2 regions of the Streptomyces sp. NPDC025651 genome follow, and region 2 is predicted to be linked to the other one. Evidence: riboswitches for the same ligand, from Rfam matches in the RefSeq annotation. Region 2 holds a riboswitch; the other holds the start of a gene.
What was found. A riboswitch is a leader RNA that binds a small molecule or an ion and turns the genes downstream of it on or off. The one in region 2 is predicted to bind glycine.
Positions count from the first base shown of each region.

Region 1: it holds a riboswitch for glycine, as region 2 does, so the genes downstream of both, gcvP (aminomethyl-transferring glycine dehydrogenase) here and gcvT (glycine cleavage system aminomethyltransferase GcvT) in region 2, are expected to answer to the same signal.

Region 1 is NZ_JBVHLZ010000015.1:6,519-14,008, reverse strand. It holds gene gcvP (aminomethyl-transferring glycine dehydrogenase) at 1-2,714, opposite strand, end outside; glycine riboswitch at 2,902-3,001, opposite strand; gene ACZ4D5_RS37700 (PRC-barrel domain-containing protein) at 3,146-3,523, shown strand; gene ACZ4D5_RS37695 (DNA polymerase IV) at 3,661-5,166, opposite strand; gene ACZ4D5_RS37690 (MerR family transcriptional regulator) at 5,204-5,821, opposite strand; gene ACZ4D5_RS37685 (bifunctional nuclease family protein) at 5,992-6,465, opposite strand; gene ftsR (transcriptional regulator FtsR) at 6,541-7,284, opposite strand; gene ACZ4D5_RS37675 (FHA domain-containing protein) at 7,328-7,490, opposite strand, start outside.
Region 2 is NZ_JBVHLZ010000005.1:523,445-530,934, forward strand. It holds gene ACZ4D5_RS21660 (L-serine ammonia-lyase) at 1-929, opposite strand, end outside; gene glyA (serine hydroxymethyltransferase) at 1,120-2,382, opposite strand; gene gcvH (glycine cleavage system protein GcvH) at 2,406-2,783, opposite strand; gene gcvT (glycine cleavage system aminomethyltransferase GcvT) at 2,886-4,028, opposite strand; glycine riboswitch at 4,064-4,177, opposite strand; glycine riboswitch at 4,178-4,285, opposite strand; gene ACZ4D5_RS21680 (AAA family ATPase) at 4,435-5,130, shown strand; gene ACZ4D5_RS21685 (hypothetical protein) at 5,268-5,867, opposite strand; gene ACZ4D5_RS21690 (hypothetical protein) at 5,895-6,383, opposite strand; gene ACZ4D5_RS21695 (enhanced serine sensitivity protein SseB) at 6,578-7,363, shown strand; gene ACZ4D5_RS21700 (enhanced serine sensitivity protein SseB C-terminal domain-containing protein) at 7,454-7,490, shown strand, end outside.

The sequences.
Region 1 (7,490 bases), on a different contig from region 2:
GTGTGCGGGGCGTTCCGCAGCGGGTTGTCGTCCGCGGCCCACTCCCCGTTCCCGACCTTCTCGATCTCCCGGCGGATGGCGATCATCGCCTCGCAGAACCGGTCGATCTCGTTCAGGTCCTCGCTCTCCGTCGGCTCGATCATCAGCGTCCCCGCGACCGGGAACGACATGGTCGGCGCGTGGAAGCCGTAGTCGATGAGCCGCTTGGCGATGTCGTCCACGCTGACGCCGGTCTCCTTGGAGAGCGGACGCAGATCGATGATGCACTCGTGCGCGACGAGGTCGCCGGGGCCGGTGTAGAGCACCGGGAAGTGCGGCTCCAGCCGCTTGGCGATGTAGTTCGCCGACAGGACGGCGACCTGGGTGGCGCGCTTGAGCCCCTCGCCGCCCATGAGGCGTACGTACGACCAGGAGATCGGCAGGATCCCGGCCGATCCCCACGGCGCCGCGGAGATCGGGCCGACACCGGTGTCGGGACCTGCCGCGGGCTGCAGCGGGTGGTTGGGCAGGTACGGCGCGAGGTGCTGGCGCACACCGACCGGGCCGACGCCGGGGCCGCCGCCGCCGTGCGGGATGCAGAAGGTCTTGTGCAGGTTCAGGTGCGAGACGTCGCCACCGAAGTGCCCCGGCTTGGCAAGGCCCACCAGGGCGTTGAGGTTGGCGCCGTCGACGTACACCTGGCCGCCGGCCTCGTGCACCTCGGCGCAGATGTCGGCGACGTGCTCCTCGAACACACCGTGCGTCGACGGGTACGTGATCATCAGCACCGACAGCTCGTCGCGGTGCTTCTCGATCTTGGCGCGCAGGTCCGCGACGTCGATCTCGCCGTCGTCGGCGGTCTTCACGACGACGACCTTCATGCCGGCCATGACGGCGCTCGCCGCGTTCGTGCCGTGCGCGGAGGACGGGATGAGGCAGACGGTGCGCTGCTCGTCGCCGTTGGCGCGGTGGTAGCCGCGCACGGCGAGCAGTCCGGCGAGCTCGCCCTGCGAACCGGCGTTGGGCTGCAGCGAGACCTTGTCGTACCCGGTGACCTCGGCGAGCCGCTCCTCCAGCTCACGGATGAGCGTGAGGTAGCCCTGCGCCTGCTGCGCGGGCGCGAAGGGGTGCAGCTGGCCGAACTCGGGCCAGGTGACCGGCTCCATCTCGGTGGTCGCGTTGAGCTTCATCGTGCAGGAGCCCAGCGGGATCATGCCGCGGTCGAGCGCGTAGTCGCGGTCGGCGAGCTTGCGCAGGTAGCGCAGCATCGCGGTCTCGGAGCGGTGCTGGTGGAAGACCGGGTGCGCGAGGTAGTCGTCACCGCGCAGCAGGGCCTCGGGCAGCGTGTCCGCGACCTCGGCGTCGAGCGCCTCGACGTCCGCCTCGACCCCGAAGGCCCCCCACACGGCGGTCAGTTGCTTGCGCGTGGTGGTCTCGTCGCAGGCGATGGAGACGTGGTCGGCGTCGACCTGGTGGATGTTCACGCCGCCTTCGCGGGCGGCGGAGACGAGCTCGTCGGCCTTGCCGGGAACCCGCACGGTCAGCGTGTCGAAGTACGCGCCGTGCACGACCTCGACGCCACCGGCGGTGAGCCCCGCGGCGAGCAGCGTCGCGTACCTGTGGGTGCGCCGCGCGATGGCCCTGAGCCCCTCGGGCCCGTGGTAGACGGCGTACATTCCGGCCATGACGGCGAGCAGCACCTGGGCGGTACAGATGTTGCTGGTGGCCTTCTCACGGCGGATGTGCTGCTCGCGGGTCTGCAGCGCGAGCCGGTAGGCCTTGTTGCCGTCCGCGTCGACGGAGACGCCGACGAGCCGGCCGGGCAGGCTGCGCGCGAACTTCTCGCGCACCGCCATGTACCCGGCGTGCGGACCGCCGAAGCCCATCGGGACACCGAAGCGCTGCGTCGTACCGACGGCGATGTCGGCGCCGAGCTCACCGGGCGAGGTGAGCAGCGTCAGGGCGAGCAGGTCGGCGGCGACGGTGACGACGGCACCGAGCTCGTGCGCTTGGTCGATGAGCGGCTTGATGTCGCGTACGACGCCGGAGGCGCCCGGGTACTGGACGAGCACGCCCACGACACCGCGCTCGGCGACCTCTGCGGGAATGCCCTCGCTCAGGTCGGCGACGACGATCTCGACGCCGGTCGGCTCGGCACGGGTCCGCATCACGGCGACGGTCTGCGGCAGAGCATCGGCGTCAACGACGAAAACGCCGTTCTTGACCTTGCCCATGCGCCGGGACAGGGCCATGGCCTCGGCGGCGGCGGTGCCCTCGTCGAGGAGCGAGGCCCCGGAGGTGGGCAGGCCGGTCAGCTCGGCGACCATCGTCTGGAAGTTGAGCAGCGCCTCGAGCCGCCCCTGCGAGATCTCGGGCTGGTAGGGCGTGTAGGCCGTGTACCAAGCCGGGTTCTCCATGACGTTCCGCAGGATCACCGGCGGGGTGAAGGTCCCGTAATAGCCCAGCCCGATCATGGAATCGAGGACCTGGTTCCGGTCCGCGAGGGAGCGCAGCTCGGCGAGGACCTCGGCCTCGGTGCGCGCGCCGGGCAGGTCGAGCGCCTCGGCGTTCTTGATCACATCCGGCACCGCGGCGGCGGTCAGCTCGTCGAGCGAGCCGTACCCGACCTGGGCGAGCATCTTGGCCCGCGCTTCCGCATCGGGCCCGATGTGCCGCTGCTCGAAGGGGATGCCCTGTTCGAGCTCGGAGAGCGGGATGCGATTGGTGGCAGTCATTGCGGAGGCCTCCTGGTCTGCGCGACCTACGAGGGGTACCCCGGCGCGGGTACCCGGACGGCCTCCCCCTCTGTCATCTCAACCTGAGAGCTTCACAGGCCCGTCCGTGGACAGTCCTGCTTTCACCGTCGGTGAGGGAGGATCCCGGGCGTGCCCGCCCGACGCCCGCCCTGCTTTCCAGAGTGACCTCGTCCGTGCGGTACGGGTGCCTGAGAGTTTCCGGGGAGGATTTGCTCCTTCGGCGCCTCCGGGAATCGCGTTCCGGAGAGCTCTCCCGCACGGGGTCAGCAGCCAGCCGCCAGCCTACCAGCGAGGACCATGGCCGATCCCTCGAGTGGCCGCCTGCCCCGAAGTGCTCTTTCGTAGTGAGTACGAGCGATTAAAGATGAGTTACGCCCAAATCCGACACCCCGCGATCAGCTGGAGGGCCCGTGCAGACCGACATCGATCCGCGCAATCTGATCGGCCGCAAGGCGTTCGACCGGAACGGGGCGAAGATCGGCACGATCGACGAGGTCTATCTCGACGATGCCACCGGCACCCCGGAGTGGGCGGCCATACGCACCGGCCTGTTCAGCCGCGACGCCTTCGTCCCGCTGGAACCGAGCGAACTGGTCGACGACGGCACCCTGCGCATCCCCTTCGACCGAGCCCTGATCAAGGACGCCCCGGACTTCGGAGTGGGCCGCCACCTCTCCCCGGAACAGGAACTCCAGCTCTACCACCACTACGGCCTGGACATCACACCCCCGCAGCCCCCGCCCCCCGACACGACGTTCGGCCAGATAGCAGGAACAGACACCCCCTGACCCACCGACCGGCCCCACGTCCGCCGAGGACATCCCACAGCTCCTGTCGCCGCCCGAGCGTCACCGCGGCCCGCCACCCCCGCAAGACCACCACCAGAACCCGCTCCCACCCCAGTACCCCCTGCTCCCTCCTGCCCCTACGTCCCTCCCACCACCTGCGGCGCCTCCCCCTGCCCGGCGACATCCGAGGACGGCCGTCCCGGAGCCACGGCCAGGACGTGCCCCATGGCATCCGCCCCGCCCAGCTCACCCCTCTCCGCCAACTCCCCACCCACCAGCGGCAACGGCTCCGCCGACGCCAGATCCGGGTCATCCGTCCTGAACGTCCGCACGCGCCCCGGCTCCGACCACGGCGTCTCGAAGCGCACGGTCACCCGGCCGAGGCCGCTCCCCTGCACCCACCCGTGCCCGTACTCGGCGTGCCGCACATCGTGCCCGGCCGCCCACCGCCGCTCGACCAGGGCCACGGGCTCCGCACCGCCCCCGTCCTCCACCGGCCGTGCCTCGTCATCCGCCTCGCCCCCGAGCTCCACCTCCCCGGCCGCCTCCACCTCGCCCTCGGCCTCAGCGGCCTGCGCCTGCGCGAAGAGGTCCTCCTGCGTGTAGTCAGCAAGCCCCGTGACGCCCACCCCCAGCAGCCGAACACCCCCGGTGGTGTCCACGGACTCCAGCAGCCGCGCCGCCGCCTCCCGCACCACTCCAGGGTCGTCCGTGGGCCCTCTCAGCGTCTCGGAACGCGTCAGCGTCGAGAAGTCGAACCGCCGCACCTTCAGCACGATGGTCCGCCCGGAGTGCCCCGCGGCCCGCAACCGCTGCACGCACCGGTCGGCGAGCCGCGCGACCTCGGTCCGCACCCGCACCCGGTCATGGATGTCCACGTCGTACGTGTCCTCGACGCTGACCGACTTCGTGTCCCGCTCGGCCACCACCGGCCGCTCGTCGTGCGCGAGCGCCATCGCGTACAGCGAGCCCCCGTGCGCCTTGCCCAACAGCCGTACGAGCTCGTCCTCGCCGGCCTCCGCGAGCTCCTCGACCGTGGTGATCCCGGCCCGCCGCAGATGGTCCCCGGTGGCCGGCCCCACCCCGGGCAGCGTCCGCACCGGCATCGGCCCCAGCAACGCCCTCTCGGTGCCCGGCGCTATCAACCGCAGCCCGTCCGGCTTCGCCTCCTCGGAGGCGATCTTCGCCAGCATCTTGGAGACGGCGAGCCCCACCGACCCGGTGAGCCCGGTGACCGCCCTGATGTCCGCCCGCAGCCGCTCCCCCACGGCCCTGGCCGACGCCTCGTCGTCGGCGACGCCCCCCGCCTCCAGGTCCACGAAGGCCTCGTCCAGACTGAGTGGCTCCACCAGCGGCGACAGCTCCCGCAGCAGCCCCATCACCTGCTCGCTGACCTCGCGGTACAACCCGAAGCGCGGCACAAGATAGGCGGCGTTGGGCGCCAGCCTGCGCGCCTGCCCCATCGGCATCGCCGAGTGCACACCGAACCGCCGCGCCTCATAGGAAGCGGTGGCCACCACACCCCGCGGCCCGAGGCCGCCCACCACCACGGCCTTGCCGCGCAGGCTCGGCTTCGCGGCCTGCTCCGCGGACGCGTAGAAGGCATCCATGTCCAGATGCAGAATCGTCGGCGCGCTTCTCACATCTCCGATGCTGCCCTACGCCACTGACAACGCGGCCTCAGACGGCCCTGTTGCGCCGTCTGGCCAGCTCGTCGGCGGGGTTGTGCCCGACAAGCGTCTCGCCGGTGTCGATGCGCTCCCCGTGCAACTGGGACAGCGCGGCCTCGACATCCCGCCAGACGACCCCCACGGCGATCCCGAAGACCCCCTGCCCACCCTGGAGCAGATCGTGGACCTCGCTGGGCGACGTGCACTCGTACACCGTCGCGCCGTCGCTCATGAGCGTCATCCGCTCGAGGTCACGGAACCCGCGCTCCCGCAGGTGCTGGACGGTCGTGCGAATGTTCTGCAGCGACACCCCGGTGTCCAGGAACCGCTTCACGACCTTGAGGACGACCACGTCGCGGAAGCTGTAGAGCCGCTGCGTACCGGAACCGCCCGCGGCACGCACACTGGGCTCGACCAGACCGGTCCGTGCCCAGTAGTCGAGCTGTCGGTACGTGATGCCCGCGGCCGCGCACGCGGTGGGACCGCGGTAGCCGATCTGCTCGGAATGCTCGAACGTAGCGTCCCCGCCCCCCTGGACCGCCATCGGTCGTTTCGGAGAGTGATCGGCCGCGCTGCCGTGGAGCGGAAACGGACCGCCCATCGCCGTACCGTCGCCGCTGCTTCTCACGCCGACCTCCCTCCTTGACCTGCCTTCTCGACGGTAGGCAGTCGCCAGGGGCTCGTCAACGATCGCCACACTCGGCACGCCGAGTGATAATCACCCTGAGAGTGGTTTCCCGTACCTCACCGCGGGGAAAGGCTAGCCGAATGGTCCGACGCGGGCCGCCGGAAAGCGGCTCACTGGCTGTTGGTACCGAAGTCCTCGGGCGAGATCTGGTCGAGGAACTCGCGGAACTTCTCCACCTCGTCCTCCTGCTCGTCCGGGATCGCGATCCCCGCGTCGTCCAGGACACCGTCGCTGCCGAAGATCGGCGTCCCGGTGCGCAGCGCCAGCGCTATGGCGTCGGACGGACGCGCACTGACCTCGACACCGCTGGCGAAGACCAGCTCGGCGTAGAAGACGCCTTCGCGCAGGTCCGTGATGCGCACTTCGGAGAGCTCCTGGCCCACCGCTTCCAGCACGTCCTTGAACAGGTCGTGGGTCAGCGGCCGTGCGGGTGCCATGCCCTGCTGTGCAAAGGCGATGGCGGTCGCCTCACCTGGTCCGATCCAGATGGGGAGGTACCGGTCGCCTCCCACTTCACGCAGGAGCACGATCGGTTGGTTGGAGGGCATTTCGACCCGGACACCTACGACGTCGAGCTCGTTCACACAGCAACCCTAGGACGTGGCTGGCAGGTTTGGGTAGTCGGGCACCCGCCGAGTACCGGCCGGGCACTGACCGAGTCAGGGCAGTCTGACCCCGAGCGCGGTCTGTACGAGCGCCGAGTGCAGCCGACCGGTGAGCCCGGCCAGCTCCTTGGTGCGGGCCTCGGCGTGGGCCCTGGTCTGCGGATTGCGGTGCCGCCGCAGCGGCGCGACCACCTGGTCCACGAGCCCGGCCTCCCGCTCGGCGGCGGCCTTCATGGCCCGCAGATGCCGTGGCTCGATCCCGAACCGGCCGAGTTCGACGACGAGCGAGGCGACCGTGACGGCCTCCGCGTCGTAACCGCCGTCGGGCAGCGGTGCGACGAGTCCGTACGTCTCCCACTCGTCGAGCTGCCCCTCGTCGATCTCCGCGGCGGCGAGCAGCTCGTCCCGGCCCACACGGGCCGCCGTCGGCCCCTCGGCCTCGTCGGGGCCCTGACCGTCGCCGGCGTCCCGCTGACGCCCCAGGGACGGCAGCGGAGGCCGCTCACCGCGCGCCAGGGCGTCCAGGTGCTCACGAATGACCTTGAGCGGCAGATAGTGGTCCCGCTGCATCCTCAGGACGTGGCCGAGCCGTTCGACATCCTCCGGGCTGAACTTCCGGTATCCGGAAGGGGTGCGCTGCGGCTCGATGAGCCCCTCGGCCTCCAAGAACCTGATCTTGGAGATCGTGACCTCGGGAAACTCGTCACGCAGCGCGTTCAGCACGGTACCGATGCTCATCAGCCGACGGTCCGCGGCGGCGGTGCCGCTGCCGGCACCGCCCCTCGGTGTTTGAAGCATGGACCTTCCCTGGGGATCACCCCAGACGCAGTCTGGGGGTGGTTCAGATGCCCCGCTGGCTCGCGTAGAAGACCAGGCGGTACTTGCCGATCTGCACCTCGTCACCGTTCGACAGCGCGACGGAGTCGATCCGCTCCCGGTTGACGTACGTGCCGTTGAGACTGCCCACATCCGCGACGGTGAAGGAACCGTCCTGGACGCGACGG
Region 2 (7,490 bases):
TCGGCGCCGGGCACAAAGTTCATGTAGTAGTGCAGGACCGCGGGGATGATGCCCGCGGCGCCGTTGGTGGGGGCCGTCACGACGCGGCCGCCCGCGGCGTTCTCCTCGTTCACGGCCATGGCGTAGAGCGTGATCCACTCCATGGCGCGGGCCTGCGGGTCGCCCTCGGCGCGCAGCTGCCGCGCCGAGTTGGCCGCGCGGCGGCGGACCTTGAGGCCGCCGGGCAGGATGCCCTCGCGGGACATGCCGCGCGAGACGCAGGACTGCATGACGCCCCAGATGTCGAGGAGGCCCGCGCGGATCTCCTCCTCGGTGCGCCAGGCCTTCTCGTTCTCCAGCATCAGCGCGGAGATGGACAGGCCGGTCTCGGAGGCCAGGCGAAGCAGCTCGTCACCCGTGCGGAAGGGGTGCTTGAGGACGGTGTCGTCCGGCACGATCGGGTTCTGGCCGTCCACCGCGTCCTCGTCGACCACGAAGCCGCCGCCCACCGAGTAGTACGTCTTCTCCAGGACGAGGGAGCCCTCACGGTCGTACGCGAAGATCGTCATGCCGTTGGCGTGGTAGGGCAGGGCCTTGCGGCGGTGCAGGATCAGGTCTTCGTCGAAGTCGAAGTCGATCTCGTGCATGCCCAGCAGGTTGATGCGGCCGCTGTCCTTGATCTCCTCGACGCGGTCGTCGGCGGATTCGACGTTCACCGTGCGCGGCGACTCGCCCTCAAGGCCCAGCAGGACGGCCTTGGGGGTGCCGTGCCCGTGGCCGGTGGCGCCGAGCGAGCCGTACAGCTCGGCCCGTATCGCCGTGGTGTGGGCCATCAGGCCCTCGTTCTTGAGGCGGCTCGCGAACATGCGGGCGGCGCGCATCGGACCGACCGTGTGGGAGCTGGACGGGCCGATGCCGATCGAGAACAGGTCGAAGACCGAGATGGCCACGGAAAACTCCAATGGTGGTTGGTAGACGCCGTTGTCTGCCGGGGTGGTGCAGAAGAACAAGGCGGTGCAGGAACTACAGGCGGGACTGAAAGAGCGCGGGACGTGGTGCGGGGCACCCCGCTCACTGTGCTCACTGTCCAGTGTGCGGGGTGCCCCGACGTTTCGTACGTACGAACAAAAGCGTACGAAACTACTTCAGGCCGGGGTACAGCGGGTGCTTGTCGGCCAGAGCGGTCACGCGGGCCTTCAGGGCCTGGGCGTCGAAGCCCGGCTTGAGGGTCTCGGCGATGATGTCGGCGACCTCGCGGAAGTCGTCGGCGTCGAAGCCGCGCGTGGCGAGCGCCGGGGTGCCGATCCGCAGGCCCGAGGTGACCATCGGGGGGCGCGGGTCGTTCGGGACCGCGTTGCGGTTGACCGTGATGCCGACCTCGTGGAGGCGGTCCTCGGCCTGCTGGCCGTCGAGCTCGCTGTTCCGCAGGTCGACGAGGACCAGGTGCACGTCCGTGCCGCCCGACAGGACGTCCACGCCGACGGCCTTGGCGTCGTCCTGGACCAGACGCTCGGCCAGGATGCGGGCGCCGTCCAGGGTGCGCTGCTGGCGCTCCTTGAAGTCGTCGGAGGCCGCGACCTTGAAGGAGACGGCCTTCGCGGCGATCACGTGCTCCAGCGGGCCGCCCTGGAAGCCGGGGAAGACAGCGGAGTTCAGCTTCTTCGCGAAGTCCTTGTTGCGGGCCAGGATGATGCCGCCGCGCGGGCCGCCGAGCGTCTTGTGCGTGGTGGAGGTGACCACGTCCGCGTACGGCACCGGGTTGGGGTGCAGACCTGCGGCGACCAGACCGGCGAAGTGCGCCATGTCGACCCACAGGTACGCGCCGACCTCGTCGGCGATCCGGCGGAACTCGGCGAAGTCCAGCTGGCGCGGGTAGGCGGACCAGCCCGCGATGATGACCTTGGGGCTGTTCTCCTTGGCCAGGCGCTCGACCTCGGCCATGTCGACCAGACCGGCCTCGTCCACGTGGTAGGCGACCACGTTGAACTGCTTGCCGGAGAAGTTCAGGCGCATGCCGTGGGTGAGGTGGCCGCCGTGCGCCAGGTCCAGGCCGAGGATCGTGTCGCCGGGCTGGGCGATCGCGAAGAGGGCGGCCTGGTTGGCGGAGGCGCCGGAGTGCGGCTGGACGTTGGCGTACTCGGCGCCGAACAGGTCCTTGACCCGGTCGATCGCGATCTGCTCGGTCACGTCCACGTGCTCACAGCCGCCGTAGTAGCGGCGGCCGGGGTAGCCCTCGGCGTACTTGTTGGTGAGGACGGTGCCCTGGGCCTCCATGACGGCGACCGGAGCGAAGTTCTCCGAGGCGATCATTTCCAGGGTGGACTGCTGGCGGTGGAGCTCGGCGTCGACGGCGGCGGCGACGTCCGGGTCCAGTTCGTGGAGAGGGGTGTTCAGAAGCGACATCACACGATCCCTATCGGTATGGGTCAGCCGGCGGTGAAGGCGGTGTACTCATCGGCGGACATCAGCTCGTCCGGCTCGTCCGTGATGCGCACCTTGAACAGCCAACCGCCCTCGAACGGGGCGGAGTTGACCAGCGACGGGTCGTCCACGACGTCCTGGTTGGCGGCGACGACCTCGCCGGTCACCGGGGCGTAGAGGTCGCTGACCGACTTGGTCGACTCCAGCTCGCCGCAGGACTCGCCCGCGGTCACCGTGTCACCGACCTCGGGGAGCTGGGCGAAGACGACGTCACCGAGCGCGTTGGCCGCGTGCTCCGTGATGCCGACCGTCGCCACGCCGTCCTCGGTGGCCGAGAGCCACTCGTGCTCCTTGCTGTAACGCAGCTGCTGGGGGTTGCTCATGACGTGAATTCTCCTGTACGCGGGTGGGTGCTGCGGAACGAGAAAGATGTGCGGGGGGTCACTTCCGGGATGCCTGGGACGGACGGTCCGGAAGCGACGCCGTCACTTCTGGCGCTTGTAGAACGGCAGCGCCACGACCTCGTAGGGCTCGTGGGCGCCGCGGATGTCGACGCAGACACCCGATGAAGACGCAGCGCCGGGGGCCGCGTGCTCGGCGTCGACGTACGCCATCGCGATCGGCTTGCCGAGCGTCGGCGACGGGGCGCCGGAGGTGACCTCGCCGATCACCTTGCCGTCCGCGACCACCGAGAAGCCCGCGCGAGGGACGCGACGGCCCTCGGCGATCAGGCCGACCAGCTTGCGCGGGGGAGCGGTCTCGGCGCGCTCGGCGGCGGCCGCGAGCGCCGCGCGCCCCACGAACGTCTCCGACTGCGAGGTCTTCTCGAACTTCACGACCCGGCCGAGGCCCGCGTCGAACGGGGTCAGCCCCGCGGTCAGCTCGTGCCCGTACAGCGGCATGCCCGCCTCCAGGCGCAGCGTGTCGCGGCAGGAGAGCCCGGCGGGCACCATGCCGACGGGGGTGCCCGCCTCCATCAGCGCGTTCCACAGCTTCTCCGCGTCACCGGGGGAGACGAAGAGCTCGAAGCCGTCCTCGCCGGTGTAGCCGGTGCGGGCGATCAGCGCGGGCACGCCCGCGACGGTGCCGGGCAGGCCCGCGTAGTACTTCAGGCCGTCCAGGTCGGCGTCCGTGAGTGACTTCAGGATGCCGGGGGACTCGGGGCCCTGGACGGCGAGCAGTGCGTACGCGTCGCGGTCGTCGCGGACCTCGGCGTCGAACTTCTCGACGCGGTTGCTCAGCGCGTCCAGGACGACCTGCGCGTTCGAGGCGTTGGCGACGACCATGTACTCGGGGGCCTCGGTCTCGCCGAGGCGGTAGACGATCAGGTCGTCCAGGATCCCGCCGTCCTCGGCGACGATCATGGTGTAGCGGGCACGGCCGACGCCGATGGAGCCGATGTTGCCGACCAGCGCGAAGTTCAGGAAGTCCGCCGCCTCGGGGCCGGTGACGGTGATCTCGCCCATGTGCGACAGGTCGAAGAGACCGGCCTTGGTGCGCACGGCGTTGTGCTCGTCGCGCTCGCTGGCGTACCGCAGCGGCATGTCCCAGCCCGCGAAGTCGGTCATGGTCGCGCCGAGCGCTCGATGCACGGCATCGAGGGAGGTCAGACGGGGGGCAGTGCTCATGAAGGGAACTCCCAGGGCATGACGGGCGAGGACGATCCTCCCCATCTGTCATCGGAACCTGAGAGGTTCGCCGCGAGCGTCCCGGAACGCGGGACGCACGGCTTGCACCTTGGGTGGGGCCACCGGGGCGGCCCGCTTTTCAGATGTGCCTCGCCCGCGCGGTACGGGGCCTGAGAGATTCAAGGGAGGAACTTGCTCCTTCGGCGCCCCGGGCACGCGCTGCGTGCTGGCTCCGGGGACTCTCCCGCGCGGATTCAAACGGCCGGTATGGAGTTGGCGCGCACATCATTGCACGCGACTCTGTCCAGGGGGACCCGTGCCCGGTCACGGTTCGGACGGCCCCGGAACGCTCTTGTGCCGCATTACCTTCTCTTTACACTTGCTGGGGAGGCAGTACGTGACCGCTATGGGGAGGCCGATCACGGTGCACAGCAGGACCAGTGTCTATGCCACTACCACGGGGGTGGCGCTGCCCGGGCAGGCCGCCGCCCCGGCCCGGGAGAGCTGCGGCCCGCTTCCCCTGGCCGTCGTCCGCGATCTGCGGCGGCGGGCGGGCCACAGCCCGCACCGCCTCACCTTCGGCGAGGGCGACCTGGTCGTCGTCTCCGGGCTGCCCGGCGGGGGCAAGTCCACGCTGATGCGGCAGGCCGTCACGGGCCCGCGCATCGACTCCCAGGACACCCGCGACCGCTGGTCCGCCCGCATGCCCCGCCTCGTGCCGTACGCGGTCTACAGACCCCTGGTCCGCCTCGCGCACTACGCCGGACTGCGCCGCACCCTGCGCTCCGGGGCGAGCGTCGTCGTGCACGACTGCGGCACCCAGGCCTGGGTGCGCCGCTGGCTCGCCCGCGAGGCCGCCCGGCGCGGCAGGGCCCTGCACCTGCTCCTGCTCGACGTCCCCGCGGACACCGCGCTGCAGGGCCAGCGAGAGCGCGGCCGCGGCGTGTCCCGGTACGCCTTCGCGCGGCACCGCAGGACGATCGGCCGCCTGGTCGACGCCGCCGAGCGGGGCGACCTGCCGCGCGGCTGCGGCTCGGCGGTGCTGCTCGACCGCGCGGCGGCGCGGGTGCTGCGGGGGATCGCCTTCGACGGGGACCGGTAGCGCGGGGGAGGGGCCGGATGGCGCGAAGGGGCCCGCGCCATCCGCCGGCGCGGGCCCCTGTCGCGTACGAGTACAGGTACGAGCACGTCTGTGCGTACGCGTACGTCGTCTCCGTACGTCTTCTCCGTACGGCTACGTCAGAACGGCAGCCCCGGGATCTTCGGCAGGCCGGGGATCGACGGGGCGGCCGGGGCCTGGGGCAGGCCCGGGACCTTCGGCACCTCCGGCAGGCCCGGGACCTTCGGCGCCTCCGGCAGCTTCGGCAGGCCCTCGGTCAGCTTGCCGAGGCCGACCTTGACGAGCAGGTCGATGGCGAGGTTCGGCACGGCGCTCAGGGCGAGCACGACCTTGCCGAGGTCGGCCGACGCCGCCGCCTTCAGGAGCCCGTCGACCTCGGCCTTCAGCTTGGCCTCGGCCTCGACGACCGGGTCGTCGCCCTTGGGCTTCGGCTCCGGGTCGGCCGCGCGCACGGCGCCGACCGCCGAGAGCACCCGGTCCATGGCGGCGTCCACGGCGGCGCTGTGGGTCTGGTCGGCCGTGCCGTCGGCGGTGCGCGTGGCGAGCTCGTCGATGGCCGCGTACAGGGCGTCGAAGCCCTGCTCGACCATGAGCGCGCGGTCCTCGGCGCTGCTCGAGACGGACGCCGCGGCGAAGGCGGGGGCCGCGGTCATGGCGACGGCGCCGGCGGTCAGGGAGACGGAGACGGCGAGGGCGGTGACGGTCCTGCTGAGTCGCATGGGAGGTCCTTTTCTCTGGTGTGTCCACTACTGGGGGGATGGCGGGAGTTGGGGGGCTGCCGGGACCTCGGGGGCCGGCGGCAGCGAGTCGATCCACTGGGTCAGGCCGACGGCGAACAGCAGGTCGTTCGCGGCCTTCGGTACGGTCTGCAGGGAGCCGATGACCTTGATCCAGTCGCCCTCAGAGGCGGCCGCGACCAGGCCTTCGACCTCCTTCTTCAGGGCGGTCCGCGCGGCGCCGGGCCAGGTGCCCGGCTGCGCGGTGTCCGGCGTGGGAGCGCCGAGCAGGGTGTCGAGCTCGGCGCTGACCTTCGCCAGACCGTCGGGGTTGATCCAGCCGCCGAAGGAGGTGTCGAGGAGGTACTGGCACGCCTCCAGGAGCGACTCCAGGTCCTGCACCGTGCGGGGCACGGCCGGTTCGGCGGGACGCGCGGCGGCCGGGCCTGCCGCACCGAGCAGCAGGGCCCCGCAGAGGGACGCGCTGACGGCGAGCGAGGCGGTCCTGCGCGATCTCATGAGCAGGGTCCTTTCGGCGGGAGGCACGGGTGCCGGAAGGGGAGCGGCACTAGGGCCACCCTCGAAGCGGCGACTACGGCTCGCAACCAGACGGAAGCGGAGCGTGTCCATTTGGGTGCACGCGTCCGGCCCCCGGCCGCCCGGCGTTAGGGTTCGAGCCGCAGGCAGAGCGGTCGCGAGCAGGGGTTGGACAGATGGACTTTCCGGGGCAGGCACACGCCCATCCGTATGGCGGATGGCCGGGCAACGAACTCGAGGAGGTCCTCGCGGCCTCCCTCGGCGGCCCCGCGGCGCCGTCGGCGGGTGCCCGGATCGTGGAGGTCCTCGGCCGCAGCCGGATCTGGGTCCCGCTGCCGAACGGCGGCGGCCCCGACAGCGGCACCCTGGACCTGCCGACCCTGGAGATCGAGGGCCAGGCCTACGTCCCCGTCTTCAGCTCCGAGCAGCAGTTCCGCCAGGCCCTCGGCGAGGCCGCGGACCGCATGGGGCACACCGTGGCGCCCGCCGTGGAGTTCGCCCGCGGGCTGCCGCCGCAGCTGGGCATCGCCCTGAACCCGGACGGCACCGTCGGCGTCCCGCTGCCGCCGCCCGCCGTCGCCGAGCTCGCCCGTGCCGGGCGCACGGAGCTGGACGGGCCCGCCACCGGTGGCCGCGTGCGCCTCTACGAGCCGGACTGGCAGGAGGACCCGGTGGACTTCCTGGCCGCCGCCGGGCGGGAGTTCGAGGCCACGGGCGTCGTGCTCGCCGCGCGCCGCTGCCTGGCCACCGTCGAGACGGACGACCCGACCCTGTTCGTCGGCGTCGAGCTGTCCACCTGGGAGGGAGGCGCCCGCGACCTCCCCATGGAGGCCCTCGGCCGCGCGCTCGGCCAGGCCCCCGCCCCGTGGCCGGTGAACCTCGTCCTGCTCGACGTGGCGCAGGATCCGGTGGGCGACTGGCTGCGCGCGCGGGTCCGGCCGTTCTACGTCCGCGGGGCCTGAGGCGCCGTACGTCAAGTCCGTGCCAGGATCGCCGCTTAAGCTGGTTGCATTCCTAGGGTCCATCGAGTCGTCGTGAAGGGGCGGTTACGGGTGAGTGCGTCGGGCACGGCCGCGGGCGATGGGGGCT